Tunturibacter psychrotolerans: one gene and its partner. Each later gene encodes a partner of the first gene's protein in a complex. Links are inferred from orthologs where the notes say so. Each region holds a gene or a part of one and is shown on either strand. Other genes may lie near its edges.

The links.
Region 2: the proteins of secA (region 1) and secY are in contact, whole or in part, in a crystal structure (PDB 3DIN), measured with the Thermotoga maritima proteins. The link is inferred for Tunturibacter psychrotolerans from one-to-one orthologs. Residues at the interface, in WP_004082002.1 of Thermotoga maritima: Glu261, Ala262, Arg263, Lys300, Ala301, Arg302, Thr303, Ile304, Ile305, Leu323, Tyr324, Asp325, Pro326, Val329, Ser330, Tyr333, Ile336, Lys340, Phe345, Val349, Glu363, Phe364, Tyr374, Ser375, Gly376, Gly377, Glu393, Ile395, Thr482, Ser483; in WP_004081795.1 of Thermotoga maritima: Glu108, Gly109, Glu110, Glu111, Ala236, Glu237, Arg238, Arg239, Ile240, Thr241, Ile242, Gln243, Tyr244, Ala245, Arg246, Arg247, Val248, Thr249, Gly250, Arg251, Arg252, Val253, Tyr254, Gly256, Ala257, Ser258, Thr259, Tyr260, Leu261, Pro262.

What each region holds. Positions count from the first base shown.
Region 1 is NZ_CP132942.1:3,991,101-3,997,688, forward strand. Bases 848-4,433 are described here. They hold secA (preprotein translocase subunit SecA), read left to right. Parts: upstream 848-1,182; coding sequence 1,183-4,233; downstream 4,234-4,433. Other genes in these bases: RBB77_RS16680 (DUF4232 domain-containing protein), read left to right, coding at 848-1,067; RBB77_RS16690 (cupredoxin domain-containing protein), read right to left, coding at 4,352-4,433. Also shown: RBB77_RS16675 (DUF4239 domain-containing protein), read right to left, coding at 1-271; more of RBB77_RS16680, read left to right, coding at 513-847; more of RBB77_RS16690, read right to left, coding at 4,434-5,356; RBB77_RS16695 (hypothetical protein), read right to left, coding at 5,567-6,121; RBB77_RS16700 (sensor histidine kinase), read right to left, coding at 6,139-6,588. UniProt on the Escherichia coli protein: Required for protein export, interacts with the SecYEG preprotein conducting channel.
Region 2 is NZ_CP132942.1:1,805,573-1,811,376, forward strand. Bases 2,808-5,609 are described here. They hold secY (preprotein translocase subunit SecY), read left to right. Parts: upstream 2,808-3,404; coding sequence 3,405-4,814; downstream 4,815-5,609. Other genes in these bases: rplO (50S ribosomal protein L15), read left to right, coding at 2,851-3,312; RBB77_RS07405 (adenylate kinase), read left to right, coding at 4,827-5,552; map (type I methionyl aminopeptidase), read left to right, coding at 5,573-5,609. Outside these bases: rplE (50S ribosomal protein L5), read left to right, coding at 1-11; RBB77_RS07365 (type Z 30S ribosomal protein S14), read left to right, coding at 73-258; rpsH (30S ribosomal protein S8), read left to right, coding at 420-818; rplF (50S ribosomal protein L6), read left to right, coding at 936-1,481; rplR (50S ribosomal protein L18), read left to right, coding at 1,597-1,962; rpsE (30S ribosomal protein S5), read left to right, coding at 2,011-2,517; rpmD (50S ribosomal protein L30), read left to right, coding at 2,558-2,752; more of map, read left to right, coding at 5,610-5,804. UniProt on the Escherichia coli protein: The central subunit of the protein translocation channel SecYEG. Consists of two halves formed by TMs 1-5 and 6-10.

The DNA of each region.
Region 1 (6,588 bases):
ATGCCGACGCAATCCGCGTCACACTCAACAGCGAGCTGGCCTCCTGCGCCGCATTGATCTCCGCCGCGCGAAAGTCAATCCACACCGTGTACAGCATGAACCCCAGAATCACGCCATACGTCGTTCCCAGAATCCCCAGCTGCCATCCCGTCACATCGTTGATAAGCTTACGATTCGGAATCGGCCACACCCAGTTGAGCACCAGCACCATGAACACTGACACCAGCATCGCCACAACCACCAGCATGCTACTCTGCGCGTAACTCAACATAGAAGCTCCACCTGAACCAAAGCCGCACTGACAAGCCAGCTTACATCGTGCCTCCGCTTCTCACCATCGCGAAACATCATCAGTGCTACCCTCTCCGAAGGCACCTGTTCAAACGACTTTCCCAGGCTGCGTACAGGAATACAGCTTCCTCGAGCCCGACAACCAAGCGAAATAAACATCCGCATACAACCGCAACGAAAACATCTCAACAGATCAGCAAAGAAAGACTAAAATTCTCGCAGTGACCAAACCAGCCTCGAACGCGGTCTATGTAGTAGTCGCAGTGGTGCTCATCCTCGCCTCTTCCGCGAGCGCGACCCCGCTGCAATCCGCGTCGACCCTGCTGGCCTGCACCGCCGCGCAGCTTTCGCTCTCCTTCGACAGCGAAGGCGGCAACTTCGACGGTATGTCGCAGTCCGGCACCCTCCTGGTCCTACGCAACATCGGTGCTCAAACCTGCACCGTCTCCGGCCAGCCCGCGCTAGTCTTCGAAGACGCCTCTCACACCAAACTTCCCATCTCCCTCGAATCCCCACCCGGAATGCACCCCGGCCCCATCATCCTCCCCGTAGCCATCCCTGCGAACGCCGAGGCCACCGGCGAATTGCACTGGGTCTCCGGCGAAGTCTACGACAACAGCCAGTGTTACTCCCCGGCCTTCGTCGCGATCTCCTTCGGCACCGACGTCCTCCACGCCCCCTTCACCGGCCATCTCTGCGCGCCCTCAGGACAAGACGCCAAATACCGCTTTGCCTACCTCAAACGCGACCCAGTCTACGTGCGCTCGAAATCCTAAACCGCGCCCCGACTCTCTCCCGCGTAAATAACGGCCAGCCAAGCCGTTAGCCCACGACCCTCCCGCACCATTTACACTAGTATTTGGGACAAAATGCGCCCCGAAGGATATCGTTTTGCTCAACTCAGTCATTGCAAAAGTCTTTGGCACCAGTAACGAACGCGCCGTCAAGCGCATCCAGCCTACCGTCGCGCAGATAAACGCGCTCGAGCCGACCATTCAGGCGCTCTCCGACGAGGCTCTGCGCAACAAGACCGCCGAGTTCCGCCAGCGCATCGCCGCGGCCATCTCCCACATCGCCGACACCCCAGAGAACGCCGACGAGCGTTACGCCGCCGAAAAGGAAGCCCTCACCGCCATCCTGCCCGAAGCCTTCGCCGTCGTCCGCGAAGCCGGCAAGCGCGCCGTAGGCATGCGCCACTTTGACGTCCAGCTCCTGGGCGGCATCGTCCTCCACTCCGGCAAGATTGCCGAGATGAAAACCGGCGAAGGAAAAACCCTCGTCGCCACCCTCCCCTGCTACCTCAACGCCCTCGCTGGTCGCGGCGTCCACGTAGTCACCGTCAACGACTACCTCGCCAAACGCGACGCCGAATGGATGGGCAAGATCTACGGTTTCCTCGGCCTCACCGTCGGCGTCATCGTCCACGATCTCGACGACCAGCAGCGCCGCGACGCCTACGCCTCCGACATCACCTACGGCACCAACAACGAGTTCGGCTTCGACTACCTCCGCGACAACATGAAGTTCGAGCTCAAGGATCAGGTTCAGCGCGGCCACTATTACTGCATCGTCGACGAAGTCGACTCCATCCTCATCGATGAAGCCCGCACCCCGCTCATCATCTCCGGCCCCACCGACCAAACCACCGACAAGTACGCCCGCGTCAACATCATCATCCCCAAGCTCGAGCTCGGCGAACTCATCGAATCCCTCGAAACCAAAACCTGGTCCGGCGACTACGTCGTTGACGAAAAAACCCGCTCCATCACCGTCACCGACGAGGGCTGGGAGAAGATCGAAGGCCTCCTCGGCATCGGCAACATCGCAGACCCCGAGAACTGGGACCTCAAGCACCACGTCGAAGTCGCCATCAAGGCCCACTCCCTCTACAAGCGCGACGTAGAGTACGTCGTCAAAGAGGGCGAGGTCATCATCGTCGACGAATTTACTGGCCGTCTCATGCCCGGCCGCCGCTGGTCCGACGGACTCCACCAGGCCGTCGAAGCCAAGGAAGGCGTCGCCATCCGCAAGGAAGACCAGACGCTCGCCACCATCACCTTCCAAAATTACTTCCGCATGTACAAAAAGCTCAGCGGCATGACCGGTACGGCCGAGACCGAAGCCGCGGAGTTCGACAAGATCTACAAGCTCGACATCGTCGTCACCCCAACCAACCGCAAGATGCTCCGCATCGAAAACCCCGACGTCGTCTACCGCACCGCGAAGGAGAAATACTTCGCCGTAGCCGACGAGATCGCCCGTCTACACGGCGAAAAACAGCCCGTCCTCGTCGGCACCACGTCGATCGAAAAATCCGAGCTGCTCTCCGAGATCCTCAAACGCAAAGGCGTTCGCCACGTAGTCCTCAACGCAAAGTTCCACGAAAAAGAAGCCGAAATCGTAGCCCAGGCCGGTCGTCTCGGCATGGTCACCATCGCCACCAACATGGCAGGCCGCGGTACCGACATCCTCCTCGGCGGCAACGCCGAGTTCATGGCCCGTCAAGACCTCGTCCGCAAACAACAAGCCCGCGCCGTCAGCGCAGCCGAAGGCGCAATCAATCCCGTAGCCGGCCCCGGTATGGTCCGCTTCTACTACACCGGCCAGGAATTCGAAACAACACAAGCCGCATGGGACGCCGCCACCGCCGCCCACGATGGCGCAGCCAAAACCGAGCACGAATCCGTCATCAGCGCAGGCGGCCTCCACATCCTCGGCACCGAACGCCACGAATCCCGCCGCGTCGACAATCAGCTTCGCGGACGCGCCGGCCGTCAAGGCGATCCCGGCTCCTCCCGCTTCTTCCTCTCGCTCGAAGACGACCTCATGCGCATCTTCGCCCGCGAGTGGGTCTCCACGCTTCTCCAGCGTCTCGGCATGGAAGAGGGCGTCCCCATCGAATCCGGCATGATCTCCCGCCGCATCGAAGCCGCGCAGAAGGCCGTCGAAACTCAAAACTTCGAATCCCGCAAACACGTCCTCGAGTACGACGACGTCATGAACAAGCAGCGCGAAGCCGTCTACGGCCTTCGCCGCCAGCTCATGGAAGGCGTCGATCAGAAGCAGCTCATCACCGACGACTACACCTCCACCATCCTCTCCAGCGTCCTCGACGAGAACGCCCCCGAAAAGGTCCACGCCGACGAGTGGAAGCTCGAGCCTCTCTTCTCGCAGATCTACGACGTCTTCGGCGCTCATCTCGAAAAAGAAATCGACGCGACCGCACTCAATCGCCACGAGCTAGGCGAAGCCATCTTCCAGAATCTTCGAGCCCGCTACGACATAAAGGAGCAGATCCTCGGCGCCGAAGCCATGCGCTACCACGAGCGCATCGTCATGCTCTCGGTCCTCGATGGTCTCTGGAAGGATCACCTCCTCGCAATGGATCACCTCAAGGAAGGCATCGGCCTCCGCGGTTACGCCCAACAAGATCCACTCGTCGCCTACAAGAAAGAGTCCTTCGAGATGTTCGAAGGCATGATGATGCGCTTCCAGGAAGACACCGCACGCCACCTCTTCCGCATGCAGATCATCGGCCCCGACGGCACCCCCATCGAATCCGCCGAGCAGCTAGCACAAGCACAAGCCCACGCGCAGGCTCTAGCCCAGGCCCAACAAGCCCAGCAACAGCTAGCCTCGGCCTCTCCCCAAAACGCGCTTCCTCCATCCGGCCCACCGCAACACACCAACGCTCCGGCCGCGCGTCAAAACGCACCGGCACCGCCACCCAACCGCGCTCCCTCCACCACTATCGATGCACTCGAACGCGAATTTCAAAAGAAGAAACAACGCGAACTAGAGCAGGCCCGCTCCGTAGGCTCAGCCTCTGCCGAAACCAACGGCACCGGCCCTCGTCACGCTGGCGAAAAGGTCGGCCGCAACGACGAGTGCCCCTGCGGCTCCGGCAAGAAGTACAAAAAGTGCCACGGAGCCACCGCGTAAGTCTATAGCAGTTCTGTCGCTACCAACAAAAGTGCCAACCGACGCCAGGACGCGGCTCTCTGCCGCAACCTCGCGGGGTTCGGGGCGACGCCTATAGACGCCGCCCCTTTGTCATTGACTAATAGGGCCGAACAATCACCTTGCCAACCATGCCAAGCTCATCGTGCAGCGCGCATATGTATTTGTACGTCCCCGCCTCCGTGAAGGTAATGCGGAAACGCGTGTTGCCCGGAGGAGACTGTGGCACGCCAACCTGGTTTTCCGGCGACGCAAGAATAAGGCCCGAATGCACGTTGTCCCCTTGCGAATTGATCGTTGCATGCAATACGCCGTCCGCATCCAGAGTCAAAGGCACATTGCCGGAAGGAGGAACGGGATTCGCCGGCTCCACTCCGAAGGTGATTGTATGCGGCAACGCCGGGTCGAGATTGGTCCACTCGATCGTGTCTCCCTTGTGAATTTCAATCGTTCCCTTTAGAAAGCGCACAACGGAAAGCGACTCAAATCCAGCGCCGGTCACGGTCATCTCTCCAATGCCCGCAGTCACGCCGTTCTTGTTTGCCAGCACGTGCGCCGACAGCATGTCGTCCATGTCCCTCTGCTTATCGGTATCGTTCAGCAGACTCTTCCGCTGTTCCGCCCCCTGCGCGTCATAGAAGGCCTGATCGTGCGGTAAAGTCGCAGACGCCGCGAGGACGTGGATCACTCCAGTCATGTGCGGGTGCACCAGACAGACAAGGCTATAGTTGCCAGGTTTAGGAAAGCTCACGGTAAAATTTTGTCCCTCCACCAACGGCGGGGCGCTGACGCACTTCGAGCCATCGAAACTCGTGCCACTGGGCGAGAACCCCGGACAGCCCACATTGAAATTGGTGTACGCCTGTCCAGCTATCAGGAAGGACACCGTATGAATCTCACCGCTGCCAGAGGTCCAGGTAATGTTGTCGCCCTCATGGATCCAAAGCTCGTTCGGAAGAAAGGCGATGGCCAGCTTGCCCATATCTTTACTTTGACTGCCCAACACCGCTTTCCAGTTTTGTTGGGCATAAACGCTATACGGGATACAAACCGACAGCGCCGACAGCGCCGCCACGGACATAAATATCGAGATTCTCGATTTCATGATCGCCTCTCTAAAACATAGATTTTGGGGGGAGCAGGCCCGGAGCCCGCCGGAATTATAATCCTCGTCGCGATTGTGTGAACATCGTCTGTGTTCGAAGCGCCGCGACTACGCCCAACGCTCAAGTGCGCCAACTCGCAACCTTTTGATAACGCTGAGATCGCGAAGCGGAGACTCCCGCAGATCCGCTACTGGAACAACGAGTATCCCTTACTTCTCCAAATCATCCAGCAACAACTTCGCCTTCGTCGCCAGCGTCTTCGCCCCCTCGGCATCGCCGGACTTCAGTGCCTCCTGCGCATCCTTCCAGAAGTTCCGCACCTTGCTCACCTGGGCCTTCTGCTCTTCAACCTTCTGCGCCGGCAGCGCATTCAGCCTCTTATCAATCGAGGCAATCAGATCCTCCGCCTCCTGCTTGGTCTGCGGATTCGTCTCGCCACCCGCCGTCAACGCACCGACCGCAGCATCGGGCGTCGGCGCCTCAGCAGCGTTCGCCACCTGCGTCTCCGGCACCGGCTCAGGCACGACAACCTTCGGCGGCTGCTTCTTTTTTCGCTTCGGTTTCCCCGCCTCGGTCGAAACCGGCACCGGCGGCAGATTCTCCGGAGGCGCCTCCACCATCGGAAGATTGTCCGGCTCGGGAATGTCCTCAAGCGCCACCGGGGCCATCACCGGCGGCAGCGGAGCGAGCAGCGGCTGATGCCGGCAGCCCGCCAACCCTATTGCCAAACCAAACCAGAGAGTCGTCCATGCGATCTTCTGCATAATGTTGCTCGTACCCTTCAAACCCGTTCCCCTAACTCTTTCTGCACTGCTCCAGCCGCGGCGGCCTTTCTGCTCTCGGTGGCCGCTCCTGCCGCTAGCGGCAGCCGAAACGTAAAGGTTGTCCCTCGCTCGACCGAACTGGGGTCCGCACTGGATCTTACCTCCATCGCTCCGCCATGTAACTGCAAAATCCTGTACGTCATCGCCAATCCTATTCCGCTGCCCTTCGGTTTGGTGGTGAAGTACAGTTCGAAGATACGCGGTAATAGCTCTGGCGGTATACCTACTCCTTCATCAATTACTTCCACAACGGCAAAATGATGGTCCCGCCTCAACCGCACCACCATCGCCCCGCCATCGGGCATCGCCTGCATCCCATTCAGCAGCAAGTTTAACAGCGCCTGCTGCATCAGTTGCGCATCCACCCGCACCGTCAGCGGTTCTCTCGGAGCATTCACCACGACATG
Region 2 (5,804 bases), 2.2 Mb from region 1 along the record:
TTGGAGCTTAGTCTACGAAGCCAGGCCCACGGGTCTCGAACAGATTTGCACTAAAGATAGAGAGCAAAACACATGGCAACTACAGCAAAGCGCGTCAAAGACGCAAGGAAACCGAAGTTCAAGTCTCGCCAGCACAACCGCTGCCAGCTCTGCGGTCGTCCTCGCGCGTTCCTTCGCAAGTTCGGCGTATGCCGTCTCTGCTTCCGTTCGCTCGCCCTTAAGGGAGAAATTCCGGGCGTTGTGAAGTCGAGCTGGTAGAATAAAGAGATTCGTGTGCGGCTCAGCCGCGCACTTACTCCAGAGACCTCATCAGGGCGTCAGCTTATGGTGCAGAAGTCTGGACGTATCACCCGAAACAGACATCCCCGCAGGTTCTCGCGAGAGACACTCGTGAGCGAACGGGGGATGAAGGAGAATGAATGAACCTCACTGATCCAGTAGCAGACTTTTTGACACGCATCCGTAACTCCATCCGTGCGCGTCACCAGAAGCTCGACGTCCCCGCATCCAAGCTCAAGGCCGAGATTGCCCGCATTCTCAAAGAAGAGGGTTATATCGCGAACTACAAGCCGACCGAAGAGAATGGCATGAAGGTTCTCCGTGTTTACTTGAAGTACGGCCCGAACAACGAGGCTGTCATCCGCGATCTGCAGCGTGTGTCCCGTCCTGGTTGCCGTGTGTATCTTGGACGTGACGAGATCCGTCGCGTTCAGGGTGGTCTAGGTATCTCCATCATGACGACCCCTAAGGGTGTCATGACCGGTCGCCAGGCGCGTCGCGAAGGCGTTGGCGGCGAAATTCTCTGCGAAGTCTGGTAGTTCGGAATAGGTTCTCGTCATCTTTGCGATGACGAGACAGAAAAGTTTTCTCGGCTGCAGTGGAACGATCAGCACAAAATGTTGTCGCGACTCGCAAGCCACTAAAAGGGATTCGTTATGTCACGTATTGGTAAGAAGCCGATCGCTCTACCCGCCGGCGTCAAGTACACGGTCAGCGAGAATGGCAACACCGTTCTGGTCGAAGGACCCAAGGGCAAAGTCACCGCGATGCTGCCTGGCGGCATCACCCTCGTCCAGAAGGATGGCCACCTGGTCACCGAGCGTCAGACTGATAAGCAGGCGGCGTTTCACGGCCTCGCCCGCGCGCTGGTCTTCAACGCGGTTACCGGCGTCACCACTGGCTGGAACAAGGAAATCGACATCGTCGGTATCGGATACCGCGCCGAGCTGAAGGGTAAGAACATGGTGGTCTTCACCCTGGGCTACTCTCACCCCATCGAGTTTCCGTTGCCGACTGGCATCTCGGTTGAAATCGATGCGAAGCAGACCCACCTCACTGTATCCGGCATCGACCGGCAGAAGGTAGGCCAAATTGCTGCGGACATGCGTTCGCTCCGCAAGCCTGATCCTTACAAGAACAAGGGCGTGCGCTACACCGGCGAGAAGCTGAAGAAGAAGGTCGGAAAGACCGGAGCGAAGTAATCTGCGCTGCGTGAGGAGTAAGTCTTGATTGACTCCTTACGCAGCCAATCAATGTCGTTTCAACAACCGAACGTCCTCAGCACTCTGAGTACGCTATTAGGAAGGAAAGTCAATCATGATCAATCCACGTCAGCGTAATGTGATCCGCCAGCGCGTTCACACCCGCATCCGCGAGAAGATGTCTGGTACTGCCGAGCGTCCGCGCCTCAACGTCTATCGCTCGCTCAACCACATCTACACGCAGCTCATTGACGATCTCAACGGAGTCACCATCGCCTCTGCCTCTTCGATGGGCAAGAAGACCGAAGAGAAGAAGTACGGCGGTAACATCGCCGCAGCTGCTGAAGTCGGCAAGCTGATCGCCGAGCGTGCCAAGGAAAAGGGCATCAAGAAGATTGTGTTTGATCGTGGCGGCTATCTGTATCACGGCCGTGTGAAGGCTCTCGCCGATGCAGCCCGTGAAGCGGGTCTCGATTTCTAAGGTTCCCACGGCGCCCTGATTGGCCGCCAGAAAGCTGGATAAGACATTATGGCAATGAAGAAAAAAATCGATGCGAACCGCCTCAACCTGAAGGACGAAGTCGTTTCGATCAACCGCGTCACCAAGGTCGTTAAGGGCGGTAAGAATATGTCCTTTGCCGCGCTGGTCGTCATCGGCGACCCGGCGGAAGGCGTAGTTGGCTACGGCTCGGGCAAAGCTAAGGAAGTTCCCCAGGCGATCCGCAAGGGGATTGAGTCGGCCAAGAAGAATTTGCACAAGGTCAATCTGACCGAGAGCACGATTCCTCACCAGGTTCTGGGCCACTTCGGCGCCGGCCAGGTGATGCTGAAGCCAGCTCCCGAAGGTACAGGCGTCATTGCCGGCAAGACGGTTCGCGCTGTGATGACCGCCGCTGGTGTACAGAACGTGCTGACCAAGAGCCTCGGCTCGGCGAACCCACACAACGTCATCAAGGCTACGTTCGACGCTCTCATCCAGCTTCGCAACAAGGCCGAAGTCGCCGCCCTGCGCGGTAAGGCAGTGGAAGAGCTCTAAGCTCTTGCCTCTGCTCTAACAAGATTCAAGGAGCTCTCTCATGGCTGATACCAACGCAACTGCCAAAATTAAGCTGCAGTACTTCCGTTCCAAGATCTGCACCCCAGTCAAGCACAAGCTCGTGATCAAGGGCCTCGGCTTTACCCGTCTGAACCAGATCGTCGAGCGGGAAGACACACCATCCATCCGTGGCATGGTCGCAAAGGTTCCACATCTGGTCCGCGTCGTCGACTAGTCACGATCCGGCATAACCGCACCAAACCCGTCAGGGCAAATCTATATGCGAGTCGGCGAAGAGCAGAAGCTGCTTCGTCGGCGTTAAGCGAGGAAACAATGGCAATTCGTAATCTCTCCAATCTCCGCGCCCCCAAGAAGGCTAACGAAAACAAGAAGCGTGTCGGCCGTGGTATGGGTTCGGGCATGGGTAAGACCTCGACCCGTGGACACAAGGGTCAGGGTTCTCGCTCTGGTTCTTCCTTGATGCGTGGTTTTGAAGGCGGCCAGATGCCCCTTCACCGCCGTTTGCCGAAGCGCGGCTTTACCAACATCTTCCGCGTTGAGTACCAGGTCCTTGGACTCGATCGTGTCGCCGAGATCGTCGCTGCCGAGAATGTCACCGAGTTCACACTCGATAAGATTATTGAACTTGGCCTCCTCCGCAAGAAGGGTGCTTTGCTCAAAGTGTTGAATAACGGCGAGATCAAGACCGCCGTGACGGTTCACGCACACAAGTTTTCGAAGACTGCGCAGGAAGCGATCGAAAAGGCCGGCGGCAAGGCCATCCTCATCGGCTAAGCAGCATTTAGAATGATTGGCAGGCGAGGGCACACGCCCTCGCATCGCCGTTTCACCAGATCACCAGTTTTACCCCGAGGTTCCTGCACCCGATGTTCGAGAAAATCGCAAACATCTTCAAAATTCCTGATCTCCGCAAGCGTGTGCTCTTCACGCTTGGCATGCTGGCCGTATACCGCCTCGGCTCGCATATTCCAACCCCCGGTATCAACGCCGACATGCTCGCGCAGTTCTTCAATCAGAACTCTGGCTCCGCACTCGGCCTCGTCGATCTCTTCTCGGGTGGAAACCTCCGGAAGCTCACAGTCTTCGCCCTCGGGATCATGCCGTACATCACGGCTTCGATCATCTTCCAGCTGCTGACGGTTATCTATGAGCCGCTTGCGAAGCTGCAGAAGGAAGGCGAACTCGGTCGTCGCAAGATTACTCAATGGACCCGCTACGTCACGGTCCTGCTTGGTATCGTGCAGTCGTTTGCTATCGCTCTGACGCTAACCAACACGAGCACAGGTCAGTCGATGGTCACGATCTCCCGCGCTGCGTTCATTCCGCTCTGCGTCATCACGTTGACATCCGGCACCGCCTTCATCATGTGGCTGGGCGAGCAGATCACCGAGCGCGGCATCGGCAACGGTATGAGCTTGCTGATCTTCGCCGGTATCGTTGTTGGCCTGCCCAAGGGGATCGAGAATCTGTACGAGAAGGTTCGCGATAACGCATGGGGAGCGCTCACACCGATCGCGGTTGTTCTCCTGGTTGTCGGCATGATCGCGGTGGTCGCCTTCATCGTTTTCGTGGAGCGTTCCGAACGTCGTATTCCGGTCCAATACGCCAAGCGCATTGTTGGGCGCAAGATGATGGGTGGCCAGTCCACGCACCTTCCGCTCAAAGTGAACTCAGGCGGCGTGATGCCGGTTATCTTTGCGAGCTCGATTCTGTCGGCGCCTTTGCTCTTCTCCGGCGCTCACATCTTCGGATACTCTCTGCAGGACTCTTCGTTCTTTGGCCCGATCCTGCGTGCTCTTGCACCGGGTGAACCGTGGTACGAGTTGCTGCAGATGGTGGCGATCATCTTCTTCGCCTACTTCTACATCTCGATTGTCTTTCGGCCCGACGACATCGCCGATAACATGCGAAAATACGGCGGCTTTATCCCCGGCATTCGTCCAGGCAAGCGCACGGCCGACTTTATCAATGATGTGCTGACCCGCATCACCCTGGTCGGCGCGCTTTATCTGATCATCATCACCATCATTCCGCAGTTGCTGATCAGCGGAATTCACTTCAACCACATCTGGCTGATTGGCTCTGTCTTCGACCACCTGCCAACCTGGATGACCAACGGTCTTGGCGTCAACTTCTACTTCGGTGGCACCAGCTTGCTGATCGTTGTAGGCGTGGCCATGGATACCGTCCAGCAGATCGAATCGCAGCTCATCATGCGTCACTATGACGGCTTCACTCCCAAGAGTGGCCGCATCCGTGGCCGCAAGAGCTGGTAGGAAGTTATCGCATTGACGACAAGCATCGTATCTGAGCCCGAGACGGCCCCGGCAGACAAGAACTTTCTGCCTGGGCCAGTACTCCTTTTAGGCGCCCCGGGCGTTGGCAAGGGAACGCAGGCGAAGGCTTTGATGGCTGCCTACGGCATCCCTCAAGTCTCGACTGGCGACATTCTCCGCGCCAACATCTCGAAGGGAACGGAGCTCGGCAAAGCAGCCAAGGCGCTCGTCGATCAGGGCACGCTTGTCTCCGACGACCTCGTGAACCAGATGGTCGCAGACAGGCTGAAGCAGCCCGATACGCTGCGCGGCTTTATTCTAGACGGTTTTCCGCGGACTTTGAATCAGGCGAACTGGCTGGATGCGCAGCTTTCCACGGATACCAGCACTCTGCCTGTCGTCGCGATCAGCATTGTGGTCGAATACGAGCAGTTGCTTCATCGCATCACCGGTCGCCGTATTTCTCCTGCAGGCCGCATCTACAACATCTACTCGAATCCTCCGAAGGTTGCTGGCATCTGTGATGTTGATGGCTCGGCCCTGATCCAGCGTCCTGACGACTCCGAAGCTGTCTTTACGGAACGGATGAAGACCTTCGAAGCGCAGACCGCGCCTGTGGTTGAGCACTATCGCAAGCAGGGCCGCTTCGAGATCGTGGATGGGGATCGTCCGGTGGAAGAGGTCACGGCTGGAATTAATGCCGCTCTCCATCGGCTTCGCCAGGCGCCAAACCAGTAACACTTGAGACGAACTGCACTATGGCTATCATGATCAAAACGGCGCAGGAGATCGAGAAGATGCGGATCTCCGGTAAAGCTCTTCGCCAGGTCCACAACGCGATTGCGCCCCATGTTGTCGCCGGCGCTTCGACGATGGATCTCGAAGAGATTGCCGTCAAAAAGATTGCGGAGCTGGGCGCGATAGCGGCCTTCAAGGGATATCACGGCTTTCCTGCCGCTCTGTGCACTTCGGTCAATAACGAAGTGGTCC